One region of the Glutamicibacter sp. MOO4 genome, then DNA from elsewhere that is predicted to be linked to it. Evidence: riboswitches for the same ligand, from Rfam matches in the RefSeq annotation. Region 1 holds a riboswitch; each other region holds the start of a gene.
The links. Region 1 has a riboswitch for thiamine pyrophosphate ahead of thiC (phosphomethylpyrimidine synthase ThiC). Riboswitches for the same ligand answer to the same signal wherever they lie in the genome.
Positions count from the first base shown of each region.

Region 2: it holds a riboswitch for thiamine pyrophosphate, as region 1 does, so the genes downstream of both, thiM (hydroxyethylthiazole kinase) here and thiC (phosphomethylpyrimidine synthase ThiC) in region 1, are expected to answer to the same signal.
Region 3: it holds a riboswitch for thiamine pyrophosphate, as region 1 does, so the genes downstream of both, AC1Z3F_RS09935 (ECF transporter S component) here and thiC (phosphomethylpyrimidine synthase ThiC) in region 1, are expected to answer to the same signal.
Region 4: it holds a riboswitch for thiamine pyrophosphate, as region 1 does, so the genes downstream of both, thiO (glycine oxidase ThiO) here and thiC (phosphomethylpyrimidine synthase ThiC) in region 1, are expected to answer to the same signal.

Region 1 covers NZ_CM167800.1:1,972,814-1,979,950, forward strand. Annotated here, with positions in the region: gene AC1Z3F_RS09205 (MFS transporter) at 1-689, opposite strand, end outside; gene AC1Z3F_RS09210 (MaoC family dehydratase) at 692-1,132, opposite strand; gene AC1Z3F_RS09215 (FAS1-like dehydratase domain-containing protein) at 1,135-1,581, opposite strand; gene AC1Z3F_RS09220 (hypothetical protein) at 1,681-1,956, opposite strand; gene AC1Z3F_RS09225 (DUF2797 domain-containing protein) at 2,044-2,916, opposite strand; gene AC1Z3F_RS09230 (GTP pyrophosphokinase) at 3,257-4,039, shown strand; tRNA gene AC1Z3F_RS09235 (tRNA-Met) at 4,260-4,333, opposite strand; tRNA gene AC1Z3F_RS09240 (tRNA-Thr) at 4,381-4,452, opposite strand; tRNA gene AC1Z3F_RS09245 (tRNA-Thr) at 4,972-5,043, shown strand; TPP riboswitch at 5,219-5,328, shown strand; gene thiC (phosphomethylpyrimidine synthase ThiC) at 5,324-7,066, shown strand.
Region 2 covers NZ_CM167800.1:3,023,039-3,030,175, forward strand. Annotated here, with positions in the region: gene thiD (bifunctional hydroxymethylpyrimidine kinase/phosphomethylpyrimidine kinase) at 1-1,249, opposite strand, end outside; gene thiE (thiamine phosphate synthase) at 1,246-1,887, opposite strand; gene thiM (hydroxyethylthiazole kinase) at 1,880-2,674, opposite strand; TPP riboswitch at 2,664-2,758, opposite strand; gene AC1Z3F_RS14145 (GntR family transcriptional regulator) at 2,796-3,161, opposite strand; gene AC1Z3F_RS14150 (hypothetical protein) at 3,158-4,693, opposite strand; gene AC1Z3F_RS14155 (aldehyde dehydrogenase family protein) at 4,783-6,216, shown strand; gene AC1Z3F_RS14160 (amino acid permease) at 6,297-7,137, shown strand, end outside.
Region 3 covers NZ_CM167800.1:2,127,688-2,134,824, reverse strand. Annotated here, with positions in the region: gene AC1Z3F_RS09970 (Na+/H+ antiporter subunit A) at 1-1,154, shown strand, start outside; gene AC1Z3F_RS09965 (Na(+)/H(+) antiporter subunit C) at 1,151-1,600, shown strand; gene AC1Z3F_RS09960 (Na+/H+ antiporter subunit D) at 1,597-3,198, shown strand; gene AC1Z3F_RS09955 (Na+/H+ antiporter subunit E) at 3,211-3,843, shown strand; gene AC1Z3F_RS09950 (MrpF/PhaF family protein) at 3,840-4,106, shown strand; gene mnhG (monovalent cation/H(+) antiporter subunit G) at 4,106-4,507, shown strand; gene AC1Z3F_RS09940 (DUF4235 domain-containing protein) at 4,596-4,847, opposite strand; TPP riboswitch at 4,922-5,046, shown strand; gene AC1Z3F_RS09935 (ECF transporter S component) at 5,112-5,732, shown strand; gene AC1Z3F_RS09930 (ATP-binding cassette domain-containing protein) at 5,729-7,137, shown strand, end outside.
Region 4 covers NZ_CM167800.1:1,759,023-1,766,159, forward strand. Annotated here, with positions in the region: gene AC1Z3F_RS08140 (thiazole synthase) at 1-701, opposite strand, end outside; gene thiS (sulfur carrier protein ThiS) at 704-949, opposite strand; gene thiO (glycine oxidase ThiO) at 946-2,073, opposite strand; TPP riboswitch at 2,071-2,175, opposite strand; gene AC1Z3F_RS08155 (GNAT family N-acetyltransferase) at 2,256-3,221, shown strand; gene AC1Z3F_RS08160 (mechanosensitive ion channel) at 3,305-4,564, opposite strand; gene AC1Z3F_RS08165 (OsmC family protein) at 4,859-5,290, opposite strand; gene AC1Z3F_RS08170 (GNAT family N-acetyltransferase) at 5,295-5,756, opposite strand; gene AC1Z3F_RS08175 (alpha/beta fold hydrolase) at 5,883-6,677, opposite strand; gene AC1Z3F_RS08180 (VOC family protein) at 6,771-7,137, opposite strand, start outside.

The DNA of each region.
Region 1 (7,137 bases):
GCGAGCGCCATGCCCAAGACCAAGATGCCCAGCAGGACGGTTTGTGGTTCTTTCCATGCACGCGACAGCGACGGGCCGCTGGAGGTTCTCGGGGTACGGCTGAAATCTTCACCATAGAATCGGGAGCTGTAGAGAACAGTGCCGACAATGATCAGACCCATGAGCAGGTAGTGGTACTGCAACGGCAGCCCCATATGGGCTGCTAGCGCGCCGAGGCCTGCGCCAATCACGGTGCCGATGGAGAAGAAGCCATGCAACGCAGGCATGATGCTCTTGCCCAGTGCGCGTTCCATCACTGCGCCCTGGACGTTAGAGGCTACATTCCATGAGGCTGATCCGAGCCCCTGGGTGAACAGGAAGACACCGGTGGCAACGGCACTGCCAAAGACGCCGGTGCTTACGCCAACAAGGATGAGGGAAGCACCGCTGAGGGTGGCGGCAATGCGCATCACGTTGGCTGCGCCGAGGCGCAGCACCAGTTGACCGGAGACCGAGACGGACAGGAAGGATCCTGCGCTCATGCAGAGCAAGAGCAACCCGACAGTGGCGTGGTCAAGGTCCAGTGCGTCGCGTACTGCTGGCAGTCGCGATACCAAGGCGGAAATCAGTAGACCGCTGGCCAGGTAGGCGGCCATCAGTGCGTTGCGCCAGTGTATTACCGACGGTTGCGCATTACCGGATAGGGGCATCTTTAGAGCTGCACCACAACTTGGCACTTGAGCAGTACCTTGCTGTCATTGGCAGTAACGGCCAAGTCGATGCGTGCTGTGCGCTTTTCGTCATCTAGCGCGCCAACTTTGCCTTCAACAAAAATGCTGGTGCCCTCGTAGTCAGCTGGGTTGCTACCCTCTGGGTCTTCAACTACTACCGGCTTGGTGAAGCGTGTTTGGTAGTCGATGATCGCTCCTGGGTTTCCTACCCATTGTGAGACGAGGTCAACCACTGAACCCATGGTGAACATGCCGTGAGCAATTACCGATGGAAGTTCTACTTCTTTGGCGAAGCGTTCATTCCAGTGGATCGGGTTGAAGTCTCCGGAGGCCCCGGCATAACGAACGAGGTCCGCACGGTTGACCTTGACGGTGTGGGAACCGATGACGGTTCCCTTTTCAAGAGTTTCGAATTCAATCATGCTTAGTCCTCAGCTCGTACCAGTAGCGACGAAACGGTAGTGGCGACCTTTTCGCCAGAGATGCTGGAGATTTCAGCGCGGGTGGTGATCATGGCACCGGCACCCATCTCACGTACCTGATCTACATACAGCTCAGCAATCAGCTCATCGCCAGCCACAATCGGACGGTGGTGGGTAAAGCGCTGATCCGCGTGGACAACACGCGAGAAATCAATGCCCGACGCTGGGTCTGCAATCAGCTGCGCATCGGCACGCTGGGCGACGATGATGGCAAAAGTTGGGGGCGCGACTACATCGCTGTAACCCAGCTTCTGCGCTTCTTCCACTTTGAAGTGTGCCGGCGAGGTTGCTTTGGTAGCCGTAGCGAACTCGCGGATCTTTTCGCGTCCTACGTGGTAGGACTCTCCGGCAGGGAAAACGCGCCCCACCAGGTCGGGATTGATGCCCATGGATTCTCCTGAACTTTGGTGTAACAGAAAATGACGTGCTGCATCGACGGTGCGCCAGGATTCAGCGCATCATCAACGATTCTTGACTCTTGCTGAGTTCTACTGGCCGTCGCGGGCTGAGCTCTTGGCTTTCCGTGGGGCTGCCAGTCCATTCTCAACGCGCCACTGGCGGGTGTCTTTGGCCCTGACAACCATTCCTGCGATGTGGCAAAGCATGCCTACAAACATGATTCCGATTGCGGTGTATACCGTTGGCAAAGATGGAATGTTTGCGCCGATAATCGCAAGGATGATGCCTGCTCCCATGATTGCCATGGCAGTAAAGACGAGCTTCTTATAGCGCGGTGAGGCAGCTTCCCAGGGAGTATTGGTCATAACTCAAGTCTAGTTCAGCTCACCTCGCAGGACTCATTGGAACAACGGTATTTTCTCGTGACTCCACTGACAGCTAAACGTCAAAGCTTAGAACAATGCGGACTGTTCTTCTTTGAATTCTCCATACTGCTGTCGCAACTGAACTTCACGTGTTTTTAGTTCCGCAGCATCTAGCAGTCGTAGGGTGGTGCCTTCCCCGCTATCGGCCATGATGCTTTGACCTAAGACCCCTCTGATGCGCAGGTCCGCGGTGGCACCGGGCAGTGCAGAATTCCAGGCGTGTAGCGTGCGGGAATTCCACGCTTCAATGACCGGGTGGGCAAAGGCCGGTTGTTCCCAGAGCTCATCACGAAGCTCAACACCATAGGTATCCAGCCCGCGTTGTGCCCCGAGGAAGTCACGGGCTTTGCTAGCGGCTTGCTCGTTGATCTCATCAAGCTGCGCTAGGTCCAATTCCCAACTCACCAGTCCCTTGATTTTGGACTTCTGCCGGACTTGTTGGGTGAGCGCAACGTGCACGGTGACCAGATCTTCAAGTACACGAATTGCTGTACCATCATTGGCGCGAGCAATATAGCGCGCTATGACGGCGCCCTGCTGAGCCAGTCGAGTCCACTTGCTCTGTGTGGAAGTAGTTCCAACCTTGGTCGCACCATGGGCAAAACTAGCGACGTAGAGGAAGTGCGGCTGTTCAAGGTATTTGCGCATTCCCTCCGGGGCTTCCCCGGTCTTATGGAACTGGTGCATGAACTTGGAGTGGTCTAACCGGCGGCAGCTATCGCATTGGGTGCCGGTGCGTAGTGCTTTGGTCTTGGGGCATGGCAAGGTGTTGCGGGAACCATCACGATTCATAGTGATATAGCCCAGGCAAAACTTCAGTTCTCCGACATCCATGCTCAGCGAGCGGTTCAACTCAAGATATTCGGTCTTCCACTGGTCAGCTGTGCGCAGTCGAAGCATGGGCGCGGGTTCATGCTGAGAGAAGCTAATGCCATGACATAGCTGCCGTGAAGCGCTGGGGAATTCCATCAAGACCTTTCTGAAGTAGCCCTTCCAACCTTAGGCCACCAGCAAGGAACCATACAGCTCAAAGTACTTGTGCTTTGCTCCCCCAATCGAGGCGAGCAAGTACTAGTCCCCGATAGATTCCCGAGGTCTTCTGGCCAAATTCTTAGACTGCTGACCTAACCTTGAAATAGAGAGCGCTCATGTCCTTTGACATAGCCACAACATGTAGAGGTGATTTACGATTTCTACGCCGTATCAAGAAGACCCACCTGGCGTTGTTTCGCTGCCGTCGGTGGCAAACCTCGCCCCTGGCGAACTACAGGAAATTACGCAGGCGTTCCGCCTTCAATTCCAACGGTTCATGATGGAGTACCAGTTTGCAGTCGATGAGGTCCTAACCAAGGTCTCCATCTTGCGCGAAGAGTTTCTTTATCTTCATAAGTACAATCCGATTGAACACATCACTTCGCGGGTGAAAACTCCAGAGAGCATCATGCGCAAGGTGAGCCAGCGAAAGATTCACCCCTCGCTCACCGCGATCAGGGAAAACATCAGTGACATCGCTGGCGTTCGAATCACGTGCAGCTTCGTCAAGGACATCTACAAGGTACTCAATACCTTGACTGCACAAAACGATATCCGTGTCATTCAAATCAAGGATTACATCAAGAACCCTAAGCCAAGCGGCTACAAGAGTGTTCACGCGATCGTTGAGATTCCGGTATTCCTCTCTGACGGTCCGGTCAACGTGATCGTAGAGCTGCAGATCCGCACTATTGCCCAAGATTTTTGGGCCAGCCTAGAGCACAAGATCTTCTACAAGTACGAAGGTGAAGTTCCAGCCCACCTAGCTAGCGAGCTGGCAGACGCTGCAGCTATTGCAACCAAACTGGATATGCAGATGCAACGGCTTCACACCGAGGTTCATGGTCACGATGCCAACAATGAACAACCCGATGGGCAAGATATGGATTCTGATGTGATCCAAGGGCTACTCATGCTGGCCAAGGAAGCTTCGAATAGTGGCGACCAGGCGCATAAGGGTGCAATCGGTCCCAACGACGCCAGCCTCTAGACGCACCAACTAAACAACGGCCACCTACATCATCGCATTGCGATGCGGTAGGTGGCCGTTCCTGTATTGCACTGCTCGCTACACTCTGAACTGGGGCCGATATCCGTGACGTGACGTCGGGGGTACTTTCGAGGTACACCTAGGTCCCACCTACGGCACTAGGATTCGATTTTGAGCATGAAAAAGCCCCGAAATTCAATGAATTTCGGGGCCAAATCTGTAGCGGCGCCGGGACTCGATCCCGGGACCTCACGATTATGAGTCGTGCGCTCTAACCAGCTGAGCTACGCCGCCACAAGTGAGAAGCAATCCAGTAGAAGCCAAGACTACTTCTCACTCAGAGCCCCCTGCCGGAATCGATCCGGCGACCTCGTTCTTACCAAGAACGCGCTCTACCACTGAGCTAAGGGGGCAACGAGTAAATACTCTACACGGCTTTGGGCACAAAGAAAAATCGTCATTCGCCTCCAATGAATTTCGGACCGCGTCGCGTTACCCCAAGTCAACGCATGTTTCTAGAAGACGTAGTGCTGACATGGAACGAAGGTTGGCACAAAAGCGCATAGGTGACGATGCTCACTGGAGCATTAGTAGTGGTCAATTTGGTAATTTCCAGCCTTCGGAAAGCGCTGCACGAGTTCCTTTTCTAACGACCAAGCGGTGCCACTTTCCTGCCGCTTGAGTCAGTGAAAATCACTTTTCCAACAACAAAACATCCGTACATCTTGATGCTTCGCAGTCAAAAGAGGTAAATATCAACATGTGCGAGGTCTGCCATTTTTCGCGGCGCAGACTACCCGCGTTTAGAACACCATCGAGCAACCGATCCCCTGCCGCGTTTTTCCTACTTGAGTAGGGGTCTTGTGACGTCAGCTACAAACTCGTTACGGATTTTGAAATCGCCAAAAACCTGTGTAGAGTATTTACTCGTTGCCCCCTTAGCTCAGTGGTAGAGCGCGTTCTTGGTAAGAACGAGGTCGCCGGATCGATTCCGGCAGGGGGCTCGAAATAAGAGAGACAATCTGAATTCAGATTGTCTCTCTTTTCGTCTATCTGGACTTATTTTCTTGGGCCCCGCTGCCACTTCGCTTCTCCCCCATCTTCCACTTCCAACGCTCAGACCTAGCGTCAAATTTTGGCGCCCATTCTTGTGCGCCGATTTTTTCATGCTAGTGTCGTCTCCGACCACACGGGAGCCCCATGGCAAGGGCTGAGATCGGGCTATCGCCGTCCGCGACCGTTGAACCTGTCCGGGTAATGCCGGCGAAGGAAGTGAGTTTCTCAATGGAACAATTTGAACAACATCCTGCCCACTCTCTCGCGTTCCGCGAATCGGAAGGGATCTCAGTTCCCGTCACGCAAATTCAACTTGCGGACTCCCCCAACGGCCAGCCAAATGAACCGCTACGGGTGTATCGCACCAGTGGTCCAGGTAGCGAACCAACTCAGGGACTGAATCCTTTTCGGGAACCGTGGATCATGGAACGAGCAGACGTTGCGGTCTATGAAGGCCGCGAACGCAATCTGCACGATGACGGGCGCTCAGCGGTCCGCCGAGGAACTGCCAGCGATGAATGGGCCGGACGCACGGCGCCACCACTACGTGCAGTTCAGGGGGCCACAGTAACCCAAATGCACTACGCACGAGCTGGGGTGATCACCCCTGAAATGCGATATGTGGCGGTTCGCGAAGAGTGCGATGTAGAACTGGTGCGCAGCGAGCTGGCGGCCGGGCGAGCAATCATTCCGTCCAATATCAATCACCCGGAATCTGAACCGATGATTATCGGCAAAGCCTTCTTGGTGAAAATCAATGCAAATATCGGCAACTCTGCGGTGACCAGCTCGATTGCTGAAGAAGTATCCAAGCTGCAGTGGGCCGCCAAATGGGGTGCAGACACCGTCATGGATCTATCCACCGGTGATGACATCCACACCACTCGTGAGTGGATCATCCGCAATTCACCGGTGCCCATCGGAACGGTGCCCATCTACCAAGCCTTGGAAAAGGTCAATGGCGAAGCCAACGCACTGACCTGGGAGATCTTCCGCGATACCGTCATTGAACAGTGTGAGCAGGGCGTGGACTATATGACCATTCACGCTGGCGTGCTCTTGCGTTATGTTCCTTTGACTGCCAACCGGGTTACCGGCATTGTCTCGCGCGGTGGGTCCATCATGGCCGGCTGGTGCTTGGCACATCACGAAGAGAATTTCTTGTACACGCACTTTGATGAGCTCTGCGAAATCTTCGCACAGTACGACGTTGCTTTCTCACTGGGTGACGGGCTTCGTCCCGGCTCCATTGCTGATGCCAATGACGCCGCGCAGTTCGCTGAGCTAGATACCCTAGCTGAGCTGACCAAGCGGGCCTGGAGGTACGACGTACAGGTCATGGTTGAGGGACCGGGACATATTCCATTCCATAAGGTCCGGGAGAATGTTGAACGCCAGCAGGAGTTGTGTGATGGTGCGCCCTTCTACACACTGGGCCCACTGGTTACCGATATCGCTCCGGGCTATGACCACATCACCAGCGCCATCGGCGCTACGGAGATCGCTCGATATGGCACAGCCATGCTTTGTTATGTCACACCCAAGGAACATCTGGGATTGCCTAACCGTGACGATGTAAAGACCGGTGTTATCACTTACAAGATTGCAGCTCACGCCGCCGACTTAGCCAAGGGGCACCCGGGTGCCAGTGCGCGCGATGATGCGCTGAGTAAGGCACGCTTTGAGTTCCGCTGGAATGACCAGTTCTCGCTGAGTTTAGATCCCGTCACGGCTCAAGAATTCCATGACGAGACTTTGCCCGCAGAACCAGCCAAGACCGCACACTTCTGCTCGATGTGTGGACCAAAATTCTGTTCCATGCGGATCTCCCAAGATATCCGTGATGAATACGGTTCTACGGAGGCTCAAGCGGCGTTGGCAGGCATGGCAGAAAAGAGTAGAGAGTTCTTGGAGAGCGGCGGAAAAGTTTATCTAGGAGATGAGATTCCGGTAGGCAGCGCAGCCCAGTAATAGCTGGCTGCTGGAACAAGCATCTTGGAGAAACACACAACGCCCCTGGATCAAACCTTTCGGTTTGTTCC
Region 2 (7,137 bases), 1.1 Mb from region 1:
CGTAGGTGCTCAACCACTTTTCATAAGGGTGTTGATCGTGATTGGCCGCGGCTAGGCGCCTACCAATGTCTTGATATAGCCAGTAGCAGGGCAGGATTGCGGCAATTAGTTCCCCGTAGCTTTGTTTGGACGCCGCCAGGTGGTTCACATAGTTCAGTGTGATCGCACTGGGGTTTGGGGTACCTTCAGCAAGGTAACTGCGATGCAGCTGCAATTCGCCTTCCAAGATTGCACTGGACGAGCTAGCCCAGAAGCGTTGTGCTTCGAGATCTGGCGCCAAGGCACTGGCCTCGGCCAATACCTGAGCGTAACGCTTAAGATACAGGGCATCTTGGGACAGGTAGTACTCAAAGTCTGCTGAGGCCAGTGTCCCATCAGATAACTGAGTAATGAATTCCAACCCATCAATGGATCCGCGCAGTCCATCAATTTGTTGCCACCACTCTTGCATGGGATCTGCGTCGCTGAAGAAGTCTACAAAGTGGTTCACCGGGCCATGCCCGCTACCCACAGTGAGTTGATCGGCTGCGCCGATAGCGCGCACCAGATAGGCCTTGGACTTCTCAAGAGCCTGGACCCAGTCACCGTCGGTGGCGTAGATAGTAGCCAAGGCGCTGGAGAGGGTGCAGCCGGTGCCGTGGGTGTTTTTGGTTTGGTGTCGGGGGCTGCTGAACTCGGCCAGCACTCCAGTGGACCCAACTAGCGCATCGGGGCAGAAGTCTCCAGCCAGGTGTCCGCCCTTGGCCAAAACCAGAACGTCGTGCTTGGCGGCCAGTCGCTGTGCCTGCTCTAGGACTTGTGGCCATTGTGTGGCCGCTGGCTCGCGTAGCAAGCTTGCTAGCTCAAGTAGGTTAGGGGTGATGACGCAGGCGCGGTCCAGCAGTGAATCGAGTGCCGACTCATCTTCTAGTAATCGGTCTCCGCTCGTGGCTACCATCACCGGGTCTAGAACTACCGGCGCATCTACGGTATCCAGCCAGCTACTGACCGCGCGGATTACTTCAGCATTGGCCAGCATGCCAATCTTGATGGCGTCAATCTGTATATCAGCGCTAATGGATTCCAACTGGGCTAAGACAAAGCCGGGATCAATGGCTTGTACTGCGCTGACCCCTTGGGTGTTCTGCGCGGTTAATGCCGTAATCACGCACATGCCATAACCACCGTTAGCGGCAATGGCTTTTAGATCCGCCTGAATGCCGGCGCCACCGGAAGGATCAGAGCCGGCAATTGAGAGAATATTATTCACTGTGCCACCGTCCACGCTGAAACTAGCTGCTCGCTGGCCGTTTGTGGATCCTCGGCATTACAGATGGCACGAACTACCGCTAGGCCCGACCCTCCGCCAGCGCGAATCGCAGCTGCGTCCTGAGCGGTAATGGCGCCGATGGCTACACACGGTAGTTCGGTCAAGGATGCTGCACGGATAAAACCGTCAAGACCCAACGGGGTTGGGTGATCCTTTTTGGTAGGAGTGGCACGCACTGCACCAACACCCAAGTAGTCGATGACCTCTGCTTCGAGATTTGCCTGTGCCAGTTGTTCATCGGTGGAAGCGCTCAAACCGATGATGCCTTCGCCGATAATCTCTCGTGCAAGTCGCACCGGAATGTCTTTTTGCCCGATATGGATACCGTTGACCGCAGCTCCGGCAGCGCGGGCAGCTAAGAAGACGTCAATCCGGTCATTGATCAATAGTTTGGCTTTGCCCTTGGTTAGTTGGGCTGCAGCGCAGGACAGTTCAAAGAATTCGCGGGCAGTCTCATCCTTGGCCCGCAGCTGAATCCATTCGATGCCGCCGGCCACTGCTCCTTGGATAACTTCCAGGGTGGTGCGTGGAGTGCAGCTGGCGGTGTTGGCTACTAGGTAGGCGCCGATATTATCCATGGTTCAGTTCCTCGTACTTCAAAGTCTGTAATTCTTCGGGTTCCGTGGCGGCCAGCGCATCAATGAATGCCACGGCAAAGCTTCCCGGGCCGGTGCTTGCGGCCAGTGCCTTTTCGGCGGCCAGGCCATAAAAACCGTGGGCGGCAATGGAGGCTTCAAAGGGGTCCTCGTGCACCGCGAGCATGCCAGCGTTAAAGGCACCTAGTGCGCATCCGCCACCGGTAATTCTGGTCAGTCCGATGCCGTTGGTGTGTACCAGTACGGTACGGGTAGCGTCGATGATCGCGTCGGCTTCGCCGGAGATAGCAACAACGCAGCCGTGTTCTTGTGCCAGTTCACGTCCTGCGTCGAGGGCCGCCTGCACGGTATCTGCTGCGTCAACACCTCGGCCGCTTGAATCCTTGCCCGCCAAGGCGAGGATTTCCGAAGCGTTTCCACGGATCAAGGTGGGGTGTTCTTGAACTATGCGCCGGGCGAAGTCGGTGCGTACCGACAGGGCGCCGACGGCCACAGGATCCAATACCCACGGGGTGCCTGCTGCGCTCGCCGAGAGTACCGATTCTTCCATGGCAACCATTTGCTCGGTGCTTGGAGTCCCTAGATTCACCAGCACTGCAGAAGCAAAAGCAGCAAACCCGCCAGCTTCGCCAGGCAGATTAGTCATAGCTGGTGAAGCGCCGGAAGCCAGTAGGACATTGGCGGTGAAATTGGTGACGACGGTATTCGTCAGGCAAAAAACTAAAGGGGAGTGTTGCCGGTATTTTTGGGCAACGGTAGGCAGAGTCATGCGACATCCCTCCGCTAGCGTGAACTAGATCAGGTTCGACGGGTTTCATCTCAGTCGGCTTCTCCGACACCCCGTGTCACTGATTTAGAGCGTACGCAGTAGCAATGCCTAGAACAAATTCTTAACGTTCACGTCGCGCCACTAACGCTTTAAGTGTCGCCGCATCGACATGTTGCGCTGCCGCTAGCTTCCAAAGGTGGTCTACCGCCGCCACCAGATCTTCATGCTCTTCGATGGGTGTAGCGCGTTCATTAACTATCGTTCCGGCCCTGCGTCTTGAAGAAATGAGCCCTTCGGCTTCCAGCTCCTTATAGGCACGAGCGACTGTTCCGGCCGCTACCCCAAGATCTGTGGCCAACGCCCTGACCGTGGGTAGCTTGCTACCCGCCACTAATTCGCCGAGGTTAATCAGCGACGCGATCTGCGAACGGATCTGCTCATAAGGAGCGGTAGCCGCCTCAAGATCTACCGTGATCTGGGTGCTCATGCGCGCACGCTCGTGGTCAGGCGCGCCTTCGGGCGATTGACCACTAGTAAGGCGGGGATGCAGAAGAGCCCAACGCCTATGGCTAGCACCGCTGGCTCATCGGAAGAGACCAAGCCCGGCAAGAGGAAAAACGCACTGCAGAGCACTCGTAAGGCTCGGAACTCCAAGATTTGCCGATACCAGATTTCCTGTTCGTCCGTGAGGTCCCAAGGGACTGCGCAACGTCGGATCCACCAGAAGTAACCGGCCGCGGCTACCAACATTCCCAGGATTATTGCCGAAGTGACCCATGGCGAGAGTAGCTGTTGTGCCCCTGAGCTCAGTGTTTGTGGGGTGTAAAGCAAGATGCTCCCGCTGACGATGAACAGCGCTGCAATCGTGTACACCCAAACCGGAAGATTTTGGCTCTTCGGTTCAGAAAGTGCCCCCAGCTTTGCTCGTGAATGTGCATAGAGCGCGAAGCCGGCAGAGATTACTAGGTACAGGACTACCGCCGCCGCTGACCATGGCAGCGCAAAGGAAGCGCCAACAGCACGGGCTCCGGCTTCACCGAATGGCTCTGGCGTTTGACCAACGAGTTCACTGGCCGCAAGCCAGATAATCAACGCGGCGATAATCAAGAACGTATTCGCAAAATAGGATACGGATAGCGTGTGGCTGCGCATCCGGGCGAAGGCGGTGCTACGCAGGCTATTGGCCTCCGGTGCGGCATGCTTTGGAGCCCAGACGAATAGCACGAAGCCCAAAGCCAAGACGGCAAACATGGACACGTTGTTCCACCCGGAACTCAGAACCGGATCGGCGTAGGTGATTGCGGCACCGATGATGTTGGTCATCAGCCAACCACAATTTCGTAGCAACCGGTTGAGCCAAATTGAGCGTAGTTCTTGGTTTTGGGTTGCGGAGATCCCGGCTAAGGGCCTGCGTTTGAGGATGATTGCACTGATCACGGCAGTGGCCAGTAAAACCGCGAAAATACACAGCGCAAACAGTGGAGCTACTTCAGCGCCTGAAATCCACCCGGATGTGCTGTCCCATGTTGGCGCAACTGCGTCTTCGAAGTCAGCCGCTGAGGATTCAGTACTTTTGCCTTCAGGGATGTGGCCGGCGACCCGGGATATCGGCCACAACATGCAACATGCAAAGATTGCCAGTGAGCCAACTAGGGCACCTAGCTTACGTGGAAAGGGTGTGGTCAACGTGCGTGGTTCCAAAGATGCGACGCGAACTGAGCGCAGTTCTCCAGGCCAAGTAAACAACCCGATGACGTAGACCAAAGTCAGCCAACCGGCGGCACTCAGTGCAATGATGACGCGCGTTGTCGGTGACTCTGATGGTGCTTGAATGGACCAAACCCGAGATAGGTCGCCAGAAGTCGAGGCAAAAAACGCAATCAGGGCACACCAGAATGAATGTGATTGAGCCCTGAGTAACGCTGAGGATCCGCGGCGTGCAGCTACTGAGCGTAACCATAGGTAGATTACTGATGACGCAATAGCTATCGATAAGGCGCTCGCCGAGATCTGATCCATAGGTTTTAATGTATCAAACACTTGATACATAATGAATCTCCCTGAGAATTAATCGGTAGAAAATCTGCCAAGTAACGTACGCTCAGATCATGGGTCTGTTTACTTCCACTCCGTTGCCAGAACCGGTCGGCGATTCCGCTCCTCCGGTGGACGAGCATCCTTCACGTATCGCTTCGGTACTAAGTCATCTGCGCCGTTCAGCTGATACTCGAATCACCCACCCGCGTCGCTTCCGAATCCAACAGCTACGCGCACTGGAGAAGATGCTTGAAGAGCATCTTGATGACTTCCTGCAGGCATTAAACGATGACTTGGGTAAGAGTGCCACCGAAGCCAAATTCGCTGAAGTTGATGTGGTGCGCGCAGAGATTGATTTTGCGCTGAGGCATCTGGCCGAATGGATGGACAGCACCACAGTCAAGGTGCCACTGGCGCTTCAGCCGGCCATGGCCAAGATCGAGCCACGCCCCCTGGGTGTTGTCTTGATCGTTGGTGCCTGGAACTACCCATTGCAACTTGTACTCGCACCCCTAGTGGCCGCCATTGCAGCAGGAAATGCGGCAGTTGTTAAACCCTCAGAGCTTGCTCCGGCCACTTCAGGTGCCCTAGCCAAATTCCTTCCGCTCTACCTCGACGAGCGAGTATTTGCTGTCATTGAGGGTGGAGTAGATACGGCTACGGAATTGCTGGCGGCACGCTGGGATCATATCTTCTACACCGGCGGTGAACGGGTTGCGAAGATCATCGCTATGGCAGCGGCGCAACATCTGACCCCAACCACTTTGGAACTGGGCGGCAAGTCCCCAGCAGTGGTGGATAATCACTCTCCGGCTACCGCCAAACGTTTGGCCTACGCCAAGTTCATGAACGCGGGGCAGACCTGCGTTGCTCCGGACTACATCCTCTGCATCGGTGATGCTTCCGCCCTGGTCGGTCGCCTTGGCCAAGCCATTAACAGTTTCTACGGCAAAGAGCCGTTAACTCATCCTGACTTCGGACGCATCGCTAGCTGTCAGCATTTTGACCGCTTGTTAGCGATGCTGGAGCAAGGTGAGGTGGTGTTCGGCGGCGAGTACGACGAAGAGACTCTACGCATCGCGCCGACCATAATGCGCAATGTGGATCTTGAAGCCACCGTGATGACCGAAGAAATCTTCGGTCCGATTCTTCCGGTGATTGAGGTGCAGAGCTTCGAGGAAGCGTTGGAGTTCATTGCCCGACGTCCTTCACCGCTGGCCGCCTATCTGATGAGCGAGAGCCCACGACTGCAGTCGATCTTCTCGGATCGAGTGCGTGCTGGCTCCATTGTGCACAACGCTCCACTGACCCAAATGGTCATTCCAACTTTGCCATTTGGCGGGGTGGGAGCCAGTGGCATGGGCTCCTATCACGGCAAGCACGGCTTTGACCGACTTTCGCAAATACGCCCGGAACTCAACAAAACCACGGTGGTGGATACACTGAGCGCAATTTATCCTCCGTATTCGTGGGCTAAGCGAAAGATTATTGATCGCTTACTGTAGCGCGGTTCATAGCTTTGAGACTGGTCAGAGTGCTTGGATGGAAAGGTTGGATTTTTTCTAAGCATCAGGAGATGTAACGCATGACTGAGCCCGCACCGTCCCAGGACGGCCTGAAGCGTGGCCTCAAAGCTCGCCACATGCAGATGATTGCTATCGGCGGCTCAATTGGTACCGGACTATTCGTCGCGTCCGGCGGCACCATCTCTGAGGCTGGTCCCGGCGGTGCGCTGGTAGCCTACGCACTGATTGGCATCATGGTGCTGCTGCTGATGCAGTCGCTTGGTGAGATGAGCGCGCGACTTCCGGTTGCAGGTTCATTCCAGACCTACGCCACGGTCTTCGTCAACCGACACTTCGGCTTCGCGATTGGCTGGAACTATTGGTTCAACTGGGCCATCACCGTCGCTGCTGAGCTAGTCGCCGCGGGCATCGTGATGTCCTACTGGTTCCCGGATGCCCCAGGGTGGATCTGGGCTGCTATCTTCCTGGTGTTGCTTACTGGACTCAACTCACTGTCGGCCAAGGCTTTCGGTGAAGGCGAGTACTGGCTTTCGGCCATCAAGGTCATCACCGTTATCGTCTTCCTGATTTGTGGCTTCGCCATGATCTTCGGCATCATCGGCGGAACCTCTCCTGGCTTCAGTAACTGGACCGACGGTGACGCCCCATTTGTTGGCGGTTGGCTCTCCATCGTCTCGGTATTCATGATCGCTGGATTCTCGTTCCAGGGTACTGAGCTAGTCGGTGTTGCTGCCGGTGAAGCAGAAAACCCTCAGCGCGATGTTCCTAAGGCCATCAAAACAATCTTCTGGCGCATCATGCTTTTCTACATCGGCGCCATCTTTGTTATCGGCATGCTGATCCCATACTTGGATCCGTCCCTGCTTTCTGCTGAAGCTTCGGATATCGCCACCTCGCCAT
Region 3 (7,137 bases), 150 kb from region 1:
ACCCTGCCCAGCTGCTCATCGGTGCGCTGATTATTGCAGGCGCCGTGGTGTCCGTGATTGCGCCAAAGCGTTTCATGGCAGTGCTGATGGTTTCGGTCACCGGCTACGGCATGGTCGCGATCTTTGCCTTGCAGGGGGCACCCGACTTGGCGCTGACCCAACTGTTGGTAGAAACCATCATTTTGGTCTCCTTCGTTTTGGCTCTGCGTGCCTTGCCAAAGCGACTGTGGGGTGGAGTTGCCAAGATCAAATGGGGACGCGCACTGCTGGCAATCGCCTTGGCCGTCATGGTGATCTACATTGCCATCGCCATGATGGGCGCCCGTGACCAAACCCGAATTTCACTTGAATGGCCAGAGCTGGCTTACCACGAGGGTTACGGAAAAAATATTGTCAACGTCGCCCTGGTTGACATGCGTGTCTGGGATACTTTCGGAGAAATCACCGTCCTCGCGGCGGCTGCAACCGGCGTCGCTTCATTGATCTTCGCCGGCCGTAGCTTCGGCTCACGGGTTCGTGCACACGAGGTGGAACCGGGCAGCATCGATTCGGGTTCCGAAGCCATGGGCAATAAGGAATCCAAAGATGTGGAACTGCGCATCGCCCGACGCTTTGCCACCAGCGGCAATCAAGACTGGCTGATGGCCGGAAGTACCCTCGTGGCCGAACGCCGGTCAATTATTTTTGAAGTGGTCACCCGGCTGATGTTCCACTCGGTGCTGATCCTCTCGGTCTACACGCTGCTCACCGGACATAACACTCCCGGTGGCGGTTTTGCCGGCGGTCTGATCGCAGGCCTTGCCTTGACCATCCGTTACCTAGCCGGCGGTCGCATTGAACTCTCTGAGTCACTCAGGATTGCCCCAGGCTTGCTTATCGGTGGCGGTATTGCACTAGCTGGACTGGCCGGAATTGTTCCGCTGTTGCTGGGCGACGAAATTTTCACCATGTATGCCGTGGAGTTCTGGTTCTTTGGAGATCAGAAGTTTGTTACTTCTACGATCTTCGATATCGGCGTGTATCTGGTGGTTTTGGGACTGGTACAGGACGTGCTGCGTTCACTGGGTAGCGAAATTGATTCACTCTCCGAAGGACGTAGCCCGGTGGACCGCCATGACTTTGTACAAGCCTCACAGACAGGAGTTGGCCGATGAGCGTGAACATCACCTTTCTCGTGATTACCGGTGTGCTGCTTGCCTGCGGTTTCTACCTAGTACTTGAACGAACCCTGACCCGTGTGTTGTTAGGCATCATGCTTTTGGGCAACGGCATCAACCTGCTGATCCTGACCACCGGTGGCCGGCGAGGCATTGCCCCGCTGTTCAAACCCGAAATTGCAGCCGAAGAATATTCAGACCCACTGCCGCAAGCATTAATCTTGACGGCAATCGTCATCACCTTCGCGGTGACAGCATTCTTGCTCGCCATGATCTATCGGTCGTGGACGCTGACCAGTGCCGATGAGCTGGCCGATGACACCGAAGATATTAAGGTGTCGCAGAAGACCGCCTACGACGAAGAGGAAGACTCGCCGGTGGCAGAGGATACGACCGAATTCGTTGACGAAGAAGGCCGACCAGTACGTGAGGGGGAAGAGTGAATTTTCTAGATCTAGCACCCCTGGCCGTAGTCCTTCCGATCATTGGCGCCGGTGCCGCGTTCCTGGCCCGCCGCCAGGTGCGCACCCAACGACTGATCACCATCGGCATCCTGTGCCTGACCTTGCTTTTGGAAGCAGGCATGGTGGCAGCCGTCTGGGGCGGGGAAAGTTATGCCATCCACATCGGTGGCTGGGAGTCACCCTTCGGCATCGCACTGATGGTTGATGGCTTCAGCTCCTTTATGTTGCTGATTTCCACCTTGGTGTCACTGGCAGTGTTGTTCTTCGCTACCAGTCAGGGTCTAGCCGACGGGGATGAACCCGGACCAGTCTCGGTATTCCACCCGGCCTACCTGATTCTACTGGCCGGTGTGTCTAACGCCTTCCTGGCAGCGGACCTCTTCAACCTCTATGTCGGATTCGAAATCCTGCTCACCGCCAGCTACGTGCTGCTCACCTTGGGTGCCACAGCTGAACGCATTCGCGCCGGTACTACTTACGTGGTGGTTTCGGTGGTTTCCTCGGTGGTCTTCTTGATGGCCATCGCCATGATCTACGCCGCCACCGGAACGGTGAATATGGCGGACCTCGCGGTGAAGCTGCCACAGTTGGATCAAGGCCCGCAGCTGATCTTGCATGTATTGCTGTTGATTGCCTTCGGCATCAAGGCCGCGGTGTTCCCGCTGTCCTTGTGGCTTCCCGACTCCTACCCAACCGCTCCGGCACCGGTGACCGCCGTGTTCGCAGGGTTGCTGACCAAGGTGGGCGTGTATGCCATCGTGCGTACCGAAACCTTACTGTTCCCCGGAGGCGAAGTACGCGCCGGACTGATGGTGGCCGCAGCGCTGACCATGGTGGTCGGTATTCTTGGTGCATTGGCCCAGACGGACATCAAACGTATGCTGTCCTTCACGCTGACCAGCCACATCGGTTACCTGATCTTTGGTGTTGCTATCGGCACCCCACTAGCCATCGCGGCAACCATCTACTACGTAGGTCACCACATTATTGTGCAGACCTCGTTGTTCATGGTGGCCGGCCTGATTGAACGTCGTGCAGGTAGCTCGAATGTCACCAAGCTCGGCTCGCTAGCCAAACTTTCCCCGGCGCTGTCGCTGCTCTTCTTTATCCCCGCGATCAACTTGGGCGGCATCCCACCGTTCTCCGGATTCCTGGGGAAGTTCGGATTGCTGCACGCCGCAGTACAGGATGCTGACCCATTGACCTGGATTGTTGTTGGCGCTGGTCTGCTCACTAGCTTGCTGACGCTGCTGGCCATCATCCGTGTTTGGGCCCGTGTGTTCTGGCGACGCGCTACCGATGCTGAAGTTCCAAACCAAGAACTAGTGGAACAGGCCGCCTCAGTAGCTATTGAGACTGCTGCTGGTGGAGCGCAAAATCCGGCATTGGGTCTGAAACTGGCCAAGGAGCTTGAAGCCGATTCTTTGCCGTGGGGAATGCGCTATTCCACCGCGTCACTCGTTGTAGCCGGCATTGCGTTGACCGTATTTGCTGGACCAATCTTCGAGTTCTGTGAACGGGTCGCAGCTGAGCTCATTGCTCGCGAACCATATATCAGTGCGATCTTGCCATTGTGATTAGAGGGGACGATGTCGACTAAAAACCTGAAGCACAGAGATCAGCGTATCCATGATGCGCTTGATACTTCTGGTGTCCGTCACCGGGCAACACTCAAACAGGAATGGCCGCTGCTGGCGTTGCTGATCTTTGTCTGGGCAGCCCTCTGGCAAGACTTCTCGCCGGCGAATCTGATCTTCGGTGTCATCGTTGCGCTGATAATTGTCACGCTCTTCCCGCTACCGCCGGTGGTCCTTTCGGGCCGTGTGAACGTCTGGTACTGCTTTGAACTGTTTATCTGGTTCATCGGTCAAGTATTTGTGGCAAGTTTCCAAGTGGCACGACTGGCGATCTTCCGGGGAAAGAAAACCCGCAGTGGAGTGATCGCCGTGGAGTTGCGTACCGACTCGGATTTGATTGTCACCGCGGTGGGACATGTACTGACGCTGATTCCTGGATCATTTGTTATCGACGTTGACCGGCGCTCATCAACGCTGTACTTGCACTACATCAACATCGAATCGAGATCCGACATGGAACGGGCCCGCGAAGCGGTGCGCGACATTGAACGTCGAGTGATCATGGCGATGGGTAGCCACGATGAATTTGAAGCAATCAAGCACGAATGCGGTCCAATTCTTGGTCGAGTAGGAGGCAAAAAATGATGACAATCGTGATGTGGATTTGCGGCATCATGCTGGGTCTAGCCACCGTTGCGTGCTTGATCCGCGTTGCCAAGGGCCCCTCGATTCTTGACCGAGTCTTAGCCTTGGACGTGATGCTGCTGATCATTTCCGTGGCGTTGTGCTTGGAAATGGTCTTCAACCGCCACACCGACTACCTGTTGTTTGTCGTTGTTGCGTGCACCTTGGGCTTCATTGGCTCGGTTACGGTGTCGCGGTACGTCTCGGATCAGAGGAACGCCTAATGGAATTGTTCCTCGATATTCTTGTCGCCGTCCTACTGATCACCGGCTGCCTCATGTCGCTGATTGCCGGTATCGGTCTGCTTTCATTCCCCGACATGCTCACTCGGATGCACGCCGCCACCAAACCGCAAGTACTTGGCTTTCTGCTGATCTTCACCGCGCTAGCAATTCACTTGCGTAGCTGGAGTGTGGTTCCAGTATTGTTCCTGGCTTGGGGGATGCAGCTACTGACCGCTCCCGTATCCGCACATATGATTGGGCGCGCTGGTTACCGAACCAAGCACGCTGCCAAACAATCTCTCTACGCCGATGAACTGAGGCAAGTAGTGGACACGGTATCTGACGCACCGGCCACCGCGTCTGTTGAAGTCTCCAGCGAAGAGTCGAAGGACTCAAAGTAAAACTGAGCAGTGAAAAACTGAGCAGTGTAAAACTGAACAAAACAAAAAGGAACGGCCCACCATTGGTGGGCCGTTCCTTGAGCATTAGCTACTTGCTGAACCGTGCGACAACCTTGTTGGTGCCACGGTCTGCCAAGACCTGGATGGTCGCTGCGACAATCGATGAGAAGATCGCGAATCCGAGCGCCTGACGGAATGAAGCCTCAGCAGCTTCTTCGCTACCCTTGCGGGGAGCCTTATTTCCGGTGACGCCCTTCCACAGCTGATCAACTAGCTTGCTGCCGAGCAAACCGGCGCCAATCGAAATTCCGGTGGTGGCAAGTTTCTGTACTGTGTTCATATTGCCCTCGCTTCAACGTCGTAACTTATCTTTCCTCTGCCCAGCATACCTGCGGTAAGGTGGGGGAGCAGTAATTTTTCCGACAGGGGAGCGTCAGACTTCAAAAAAGAAGTCGCCAAGACGCTGAGAGTGCGATAGATCGCAGACCCTCGAACCTGCTCCGGCTAGTACCGGCGAAGGAAGTCGAGCATCTCGGATGCGGACGGGTGTAGCACTATGCCATCAGTCCGTACATCTCCCCTCCTAAATATAGGAGGACCACCCATGAACCAAGTAGCAGCAAAACAGCGAACCAGCTGGCGCGTTGTCGACATCGTCGTAGCCTCAGTAATCGCCGTAGCCTCAGGAGTGATCTTCTGGGCTTGGAGCGCAGGCATGCCGCTGTTCTCGCTAGCTTTTGTTGCCTTCCCACCTGCCGCTGCACTGCTGACTGGCGTATGGCTCTTCCCAGCGGTACTCGGTGCCCTGATCATCCGCAAACCAGGTGCAGCAGTGTTCTGCGAATTACTGGCAGCCATTATCGAGGCATTGCTGGGATCTCACTACGGTCTGAGCGTCATCGTTTCCGGGCTGGTCCAGGGCCTTGGTGCTGAATTGGTCTTTGCCATCTTCCGCTACCGCAAGTGGAACCTGAGCGTTGCGCTCATTGCAGGTTTTTTCACCGGCATCTTCGCCGGTATTTCCGAAGCCTACATCCTGGCGTACTACGTGGAATACACCTCATCACTAAAGATCTTGCACGTGCTGATCACCGGCGTCTCTGGACTGATTATCGCTGGTCTGCTGTCTTGGCTGGCCACCCGTGGATTGGCTAAGACCGGTGCACTGAGCGCACTGGCTAGCCGCCGTGCTCACCTCGAGTCCGGGAAACTGGCCGCCAAATGAGTTCGCTGGCTAACCGTGGCGCTGACGCTCAAACTCGGCGGGGCGCCGAGATTTCTGCGCGTGGTTTTAGCTGGCAGCATGCCGAAAGAACAACTCCCGCCGTTTCCGATTTAGACCTTAATATTCAGGCCGGCCAGAAAGTACTTCTTGTTGGTCCTTCCGGTGCGGGAAAGTCGACCTTGCTACATGCTCTGGCGGGGTTGTTGGAAGTCGACGAGTCGCAGCAAATGCGTGGGGAGCTACTCATTGACGGGGCAGATGCCTTTGCTCGCCAACGCCCGGTTGGGCTGATGCAGCAAGACCCGGAGACCCAAGTGGTGCAGAGCCGGGTAGCTGATGATGTCGCCTTCGGTGCGGAGAATCTTGCTGTAGATCCCGAGGTGATCCGTGAGCGCATCCCAGAAGTATTGGACGCTGTAGGTCTAGGCATGCTCTCCTTTGACCACCGGACCCAAGAACTATCCGGAGGACAGAAACAGCGACTGGCTCTGGCCGGGATCTTGGCCATGCAGCCAGGATTGATGCTCCTTGATGAGCCGACCGCCAACGTGGACCCAGAGGGGATCGGTCCCTTGCGCGATGCCGTGCTTAATGCGGCACAGCTCAGCGGGGCCACCGTGCTGGTAGTTGAACACCGGTTGGAAGTCTGGGCCCAGCACATGGACCGCATCATCGTCCTTGAGCCAGGTGGCGGAGTAGCCCATGATCTGAGCCCGCAACAGCTCATGGAGGATCAGCAGCTTCGCGCTGAACTCGCTTCGGCCGGTCTGTGGGTTCCCGGCTACCTGCCACAAATCCAACAAGTGACACTCCAGCCGGGAGGAACCTTGCTGGAGGCCAAAGACTTGGTGTGCGCCCGAGCTGAGCAAGCACCGCGCACCCGCCCGGTTACCCTACAAGTCCGCGCAGGCACCGCAACGGTCATCCGTGGTGAAAACGGTGCAGGTAAATCCACCTTGGCACTCACCGTTGGTGGCTTGCTCGCTCCTGTCGCAGGACAGCTTGATGCAAGCGAGCAGCTAGCCAATGGTCTTGGCAGCTCACCGTTTAGCTGGAAAGCTGGTGCGCTGATTGGTCGGATCGGTTCAGTGTTCCAAGAACCTGAGCACCAATTTGTGGCGCAAACCGTCCGTGAAGAACTAGCTTTTGCTCCGTTAAGAGCCAAAGCCATTGGCGGGCGAGAACTGAAATACGAGCCGGAACAAGTTGAGCAGTTAGTGCAGTCACTGCTGGTGCGCTTGGGTCTGGAACATCTTGCTGACGCAAACCCATTCACGCTCTCCGGAGGAGAGAAACGTCGGCTATCCGTAGGCACCGTGTTAGCCGCTTCTCCAGACGTGTTGATCCTTGATGAACCAACCTTCGGACAGGATGCCAATACGTGGCGTGAATTAGCGCAGCTGCT
Region 4 (7,137 bases), 210 kb from region 1:
CGCATTGCGGCGGCCATCAGTGGAGCATTGTGCGCCCGGGTCACTGCGCTAGCTAGCAGTACTGCATCGCAGCCAAGTTCCATGGCAAGCGCCGCATCCGAGGCGGTACCCACCCCTGCGTCAAGAATGACTGGAACGTTGGAACGCGAAACTATGGTGGAAATATTGTGTGGATTCAGGATCCCCAAACCTGAGCCAATGGGTGCGCCAGCAGGCATGATTGCAGCAACTCCCGCATCCTGCAAGCGTTGGGCCAGGGCGGGATCATCATTGGTATAGGCAAAAACCTCAAAGCCATCAGCCACTAACTGTTCGGTGGCCCAATAGAGTTCCAATGGATCAGGTAGCAGCGTGTCCTCATCAGCGATGACTTCCAGCTTGATCCAGTTGGTTTCTAACGCTTCGCGGGCCAGCTGTGCGGTGAGCACGGCGTCGCGTGCGGTGAAGCATCCAGCGGTATTGGGCAAAGCAATCACATCATTGCGTTGCAGCAACTCATAAACGTTGCCTGAACCGGATGCTGAAAAATGGCGGATGGCTACCGTGGTGAGTTCTGTCCCGGAAATTTGAAGTGCACTTTCCAGCGTGGACAGCGAGGTAGCACCTCCGGTACCTAGGATCAGGCGTGAGGAAAAAGTTCGGCCAGCAACAACAAATGGGTCCGTGGTTGCGTTAAGTTCTGTAAGCTCGTGCGCGTCCATGTTCAGCCTCCCTGTGCTGCCGTGACGAGTTCGATTGTGTGCCCGCTCTGCACCGCAAATCCGTTCCACGAGCTACGCGGCACCACTGCCCCGTTGACCGCGGCGGCCAGTCCAAGTTTGCTACCGTCAATGGCTTTGGAATCTTTGTCTAGTTCCTTGCCGATGTGTCTGGCGATGAATTCACGCAGGGACAATCCTGCGTCCACCTGAACGGGTTGGTTATTAACCGTGATGCTGATTGAAGTCATGAACTTTGCTCCAAAAGTGTGTCGGATGAGTAGGTAGGGAAACGGTACGGGTCAACGTCCTTGAGCATCGCACTGGCCGGCAGGTGCTCTGTCAGGTCAGCGGTGAGCGTTGATCCCAACGGGCTAAGTAGCACTCCGTGACGTGAATAGCCGGTGGAGATCACCAGCCCTGGATCTATTCGACCGATTAGCGGGCGGTCATCGGCAGTTGCCGGACGAGCTCGGGCAATGACCTCGTTCAGTGAGCAATCAGAGATGCCGGGAACAAGTCTGCGAGCGTTATCCAACAAGTTGTACATGGCGCCAACGTTGACTTGTGGATTCCCGTCTTCGCGCACGCTGGCTCCGAGAACAAGACTTCCGTCTTTGCGCGGAACCAGATAGACATTTTCTCTGTGCACGATGCCTCGAATAATTCGGGTCACTAATGCAGGGCCGGGTGGGCCTTGGATCCGCAGGATGTCACCATAAACCGGGCGTACGGGAGCTGGTTGAACTCCCCTAACCGTTCCTAGGGCAGTACAGAGAATTGTTTGCTCTGCTTCCAGTCTTGTACCTGAAGACGTCAGCACGGCCGTGGTTTGATTCTTGTCATCCTTGATCACTTCAACACACTGTTCAAGCACGAGATCCGACTGGAAATACTCCAGAAGAATTCGTACCACCGAGCGAGGGTCAATTTGATGATCATCCTCGCAAAGCACCGCACCAGCAATGTTTCTGGCCAGCGCAGGCTCTAGGTTTCGCGCTTGGCTGGGCAAGAGCTTTTGAGCTGACAGGCCTAAGGAAGTTTGTAATTCCACCAGCTCGTGTAGGGCTTCACGGTCCGCGGGTTCTGCCGCCACCACCAAGGTTGAGCTTGTCAGATAGTCGGGACGCTGGCCCGAGATCGCTTGAATCCTGTTCACAAAATCTGGATAGCTCTTGTTGGAGGCGGCCAACATCTGATGCAGTGGTCCTTGGCCCCAGACGGTTTCTGCTGCCGGCGCCAACATTCCTGCGGCAGCATGGCTGGCGCCTTGGCCGGGTGAAGGATCAATAATGCAGACAGTGTGCCCGCGCGAGCTGAGCTCAAACGCTGTGGCTAGGCCGATGATTCCGGCACCAACGATGTTGACATGCATAGGCGCACGCTTCCTTCCTACGGCGGCATGACCCGCATCAGGTATAGCGGTCGGCTCAGTGCCCTCTCAGCCTGGTCGATTCAGGCTCCCGCGGAGATGTTGCGATTATAAGCATGACCCAGCTCATAAAAGCGAACTACGGCGGACTTTGTTCCGTCATCTTCTGTGATGTACTTACAAACATGTCGCTTCCGAAGTATCCCGCTGAATTGGTTGCTGGTTCCACGTTGTTGGAAACCATCGTTGAGTTTGAGCAGCAGCTACTGTCTCCTACGATTCGCAACAACCCTGACCAGCTGAGTCTTCTATTGCACAAGAACTTTGGTGAGATTGGAGCCAGCGGACGTACCTACAACCGAGAACAGATTCTTAGATTGTTGGTCGCTGAGGATTCTGGTGGCAGCGCAGGACAGGTTCATGACCCTGTTGGTACACAACTGTCAACAAACCTTGTGTTGCTCCGGTGGTCCACCTTCGGTCACAGGGCAAGTCATCGCACTTCTCTGTGGTTCCACGATCAGGGCCGCTGGCAAATGCTCTTTCACCAAGGAACACTGAGCGCAACGGCAACCGACAAAGAACGCGATACCACCAATGCGCAAGTAGAAACTACCGGTGATGAAATTAGCGTTCGAAAGCTCAGGGCGTCAGATGCCGACGCGGTTTTTGAAGCCTTTACCTCTGATGCACTAATGCATCGTCAAGGTGAGGCCAGCACTCCCGCTAACGCCCGTAAACATGTTGGCGCCCTACTAGCTGATTGGCGACGTCAATGTCCGTTGGCCATCACGAAGAACGGGCGATTGATTGGCTTAGTTTGCGCCACCTTAGATTCAAGTAACAAGAATGCTTGGATTTGGTATTGGATGCATCAGGCATTTAGAGGGCAGTCACTGACTACTCGGGCTGTGGCCACCCTGGCGAATTATCTCTTTGAAGAGCAGGACATTTACCGCGTGGAGTTAGGGTTACGCGCAAATAACCCAGGTTCCCGCCATGTCGCTGAAAAGAACGGTTTTCTGCGTGAGGGTATTGAGCGGGGCAAATTCCTAATTGACGGTGAGCGTATTGATGTTTTTACATACGCACGACTTCGGGATGATCCAGTCCCGTCTGTAGTTCCATTGCCGTTGAACCTAACTGAGTAAGTTCAACGGCACGTAAAAAGTCGTGAAATCCATAGCGGATTCCACGACTTTTTATTTTGTCCCTGATGTTTTGATCTAGCTGGTTAGATGCCAGGCGTCGTAGGTGGAGTCGTCGGTGGTGCTGGTGGAGCCGGCGGTGCCGGCGGCGCCGAACCTGGCTCGTTGGAGACGACCTTGTCGGTATCAATCTTGTTCAGCGTACGAGCCGCTGCGTCACGTCCACCGAGGCCGAAGGCCAGCGCTGCTGCAAGAGCTGCGCCGATGACAATTGCGCCGAAGGCCATGTTGATGATTGAGTCAGCAATGCCCATGTACTTCAGACCCATTGCTACGAACAATGCGATTGCGGTGTAGCGGATGATCTTCGAAGCCGTGGTTTCACCCAAGAACTTGCCGATCACGTTGGCAATGACAAAACCTGCTGCGATGATTGCTGCGCCGAAGAGGATCTTGCCACCGAGGCTCAGAATCTCGTTGAGGATGTTGGTTATTGCTGGGAAGTTCAGCATCTGGGCTGCCATCACGCCGAAGAACAGAATAATGGCGATCTTGACAATTCCAGCGATGATTCCCGATGCGCTCTTGCCGTCTGGGACTACGCCCCATTCAGCAACAACACGGTCAGTGCCCACGCCCTGAAGGGTGGTTTCCAGTAGCTGACCCACAAACTTAGCGATCAGCACGCCGACTGCCAGTAGCGCAAGGGCCATGAGGACCTGCGGGATGGCGGTGAAGACCAGCTGCAACATCTGTTGGGCAGGATCCGAAATTGCCGCGATACCCAAGACCTGCAGTGCCGAGATAGCAACAACAAGCAGGATCAGTGCAAACACAATGTTGGAGATGATTCCAACGATCTTCGCCTGAGCTTCGCGTGACTGAACTTCGTCTACGGGTTCGTTGGCTGGAGTCAGCTTGCGAACGAGACCACTAAAGTCCACCGTTCCCAGTCCGGTATTCAGCAGCTGTCGAACGATATTTGCGATGACATAGCCAATGAAGAAGATGAAGCCGGCACCGATCAGATTCGGGATAAATGCCATGACTCCACCGAGCAGGCCCTGCACCGGTGAAAGAACTTCTGAAAGCGAGAAGACCTGGAGGATAGCGACGAGGCCAAAGAGCCAGACAATCAGCCCGGCAACTTTGCCGAGGGATTGCCCTATTTGAGTTCCGTCATTTCCTTGCTTCTGCAAGAACTTCACTCTGCTCACTAATTTGCCGGCAGCCCAACGAACTATTCGCGCTACAAGCCAAGTAATGATGAGAATGACGAGCGCAATGGCTACTTTCTGTAGCATTGACGCCCAGTCTATGTTGCCTAAGACGTTCCCAGACTGCATTTTCCGCTCCTTCAACGTAGGGACAAGTCGACCCTACGATGAAGGAACTACGCTGACTAGGGCAAAGACTGTAACTCCCAGCCAACGCTCATTGGATATATTCAGGTCTTAGTGCGGTATTCGAAGCAAAAATGGGCGTCTGCAGCGAAATTCACACATAGTGACCTGAGACACAACTGAATCACAAAATTTTTTGAAACTTATCAAATCTTCAAATCAGTGAATTCACCTGAGTGACTTGCGGTTTCTTAGATCAAGAGTTATCCCGCAAGTCCCAAATCGACTCCAAGGGACTTACTCAACCACTTCGCTGACCACGGAGGCACCGAGCTCGACGGTGCGAGAGACAGTGCAATATTTGTCGTGAGATAGCTTGACGATTCGCTCCACCATACTGGCGGCTTTGCGCCCCTCTTCGGTATCCGGGAACTTCAGATCAAAGCCAAGGTGAATGTCATCCATACGGCTTGCGCCGTCTTCAGTGATCTTGTATCCACTTGCCTGAACATCAAATTTTTCTGGCTCACTACGTCGAGTTGTTGCCACGTCCACGTCGATTGAAGAGCAACCAGCAATGGCTGCCAGCAACAATTCAACCGGCGAGAGCAGACCCTCACCCTGACCAAATTCAATGCTCGCACCGGAGGCGGCACTGGTTGCAACATACTTGCCTGACTCGGTGCGCTGGACGTTTACTTCGCGCAGTGCGCGGCTATTTTCACTCATGAAACTATCGTGCCACGTTATCTGCCGGTGAGCATTCGTGACGTAATACGGTCCTCGGTGAAGCCGCCCCGTCGCCCCCAGCAATGAAGCTGAATCCGGAGTTGCTGAAAAATTCAATGGCCAGCACACGCTGGGCGTCCAGATGCACCTCAACGTTTGGGCTCTTGTTTGTAATGTGGTTCAAAAGGAGCTTGCCGATTCCTTGTTGGCGGTCCGAATGGCGCACCCACAGCAGCTCAACTTCCAAAGCATTCCAAGCCGCGAACCCTAAGATCCGTTCACCTTGTTGAGCAATGATCACTTCTAAAGATTGTGAATAGACGGATTCCAAAGCTTTAGCTACTGCATCAAGATCCGCAGCAGAAATGAAATCTTTACGTCGTTCGACGGAACTTTTCCAAACGTCTAGCAGGTCTGGAACTTCATCGATGCTCGTCCACTCGCGTAGGACAATCTGCTCGTCCATGTATTACTTCCTATCTCCGCGCAAAGGCTCTGATTCATGGTTTAACTTTGAATACAGATTTTTCGCCGAGACGATTCGTCGGTTCAGCGGGCCATGATTTGAATATCTTACGACTTCTTGAGCGAATCACTTAGTTCTCTGGTAATCATGGACTTCGTCGACCCACGAGCGCAGGGCGCTTTGCACAGCTTCGGGTTGGTCAATGTGTATGTTGTGTCCAGCGGCATCAATGATGCTTACGCGTGCATTCGGGTAACGGTTCAGCAATAGGCTCTGATCTTCATATCCGGTGACATGGTCTTGGCGCCCACAAACTATCCGCACTGGCACTGTGAGTTGAAAGTCCCGATCCAGTGGCAACGGATCAAGAACATAGCGCCTGGATAGCTTGGCCATTGCCCTAAGGTTTGCGGCCTTCAGACCAGGAAGCACCCACTGGGAAAAGTCGTGCCAGCTTTGTTCTGTTTGAACTACCGCGATGTCGGAGAACAGCTGCGCATCCGTTTCAGGGAGTGAATCGAGCAGCGCCGGATTGTGCACCACGACTGCTTGCTCAGGTAACGTCCGAGATTCTGCTTGGGGAAATACTGCCGTCGCCAACAGGAAGATGCCTTGCACGTTGTCCGCAAATCGATCCGCCATTTCTTGGCACAACAGTCCTCCCATCGAATTACCCAGCAACGCAAAAGGAGCACCTGCCGTCACGGATTCAATGGTGCTTTCTAACCAGTCAGCTAGCTCTGGCAGGCCTGCTACCCCGTCCAGCGCAGGACATTCACCAAATCCTGGAAGATCAATGTTGTGGAGTTCAAAAATCTCGCCGGAGAGGAGAGTCTGTTCAAACGGCTTCAGTATCCGATGATCAACTCCATTGCCATGGATCATAAATAACGGCATCGGCGCTTTGGTCGTTGTGTCCATAACTGCGGTATTGACTTCACTTTCAGCGATTGCGTTCCTGAACTGTGTGTTCGGCAACGCAACTAAGTCTACGAAAGAAGGCAGGGTCCAAGGTCAATTGGTCGGCGCAGGCAGGATACAGAATTCGTTTCCCGATGGGTCCAAAAATACACGCCAGGGAATCTCTCCCCATTCATGGTGGAATTCGCTTCCGCCAAGCTGCTCGACTCGTTCAACGATCTGTTCTACATCATCGTCTGGTTCTAAGCGTAGATCTAAATGAATTGAACTCTTGGAATCGGCCTTGTCCTGCTGTTGTGGCACTATGCCTAACAGTGGCCCGACCTTATTTGGGTGCTGGAGTACCGTGGGCGATTCTGCGCTCTGTTTCCAACCGGTCAGTGCTGACCAAAATTTGATATCGCGAACTGGATCGGCACTCCAGACTTCCACTGCTAATAACTTAAATCGACCCGAACCG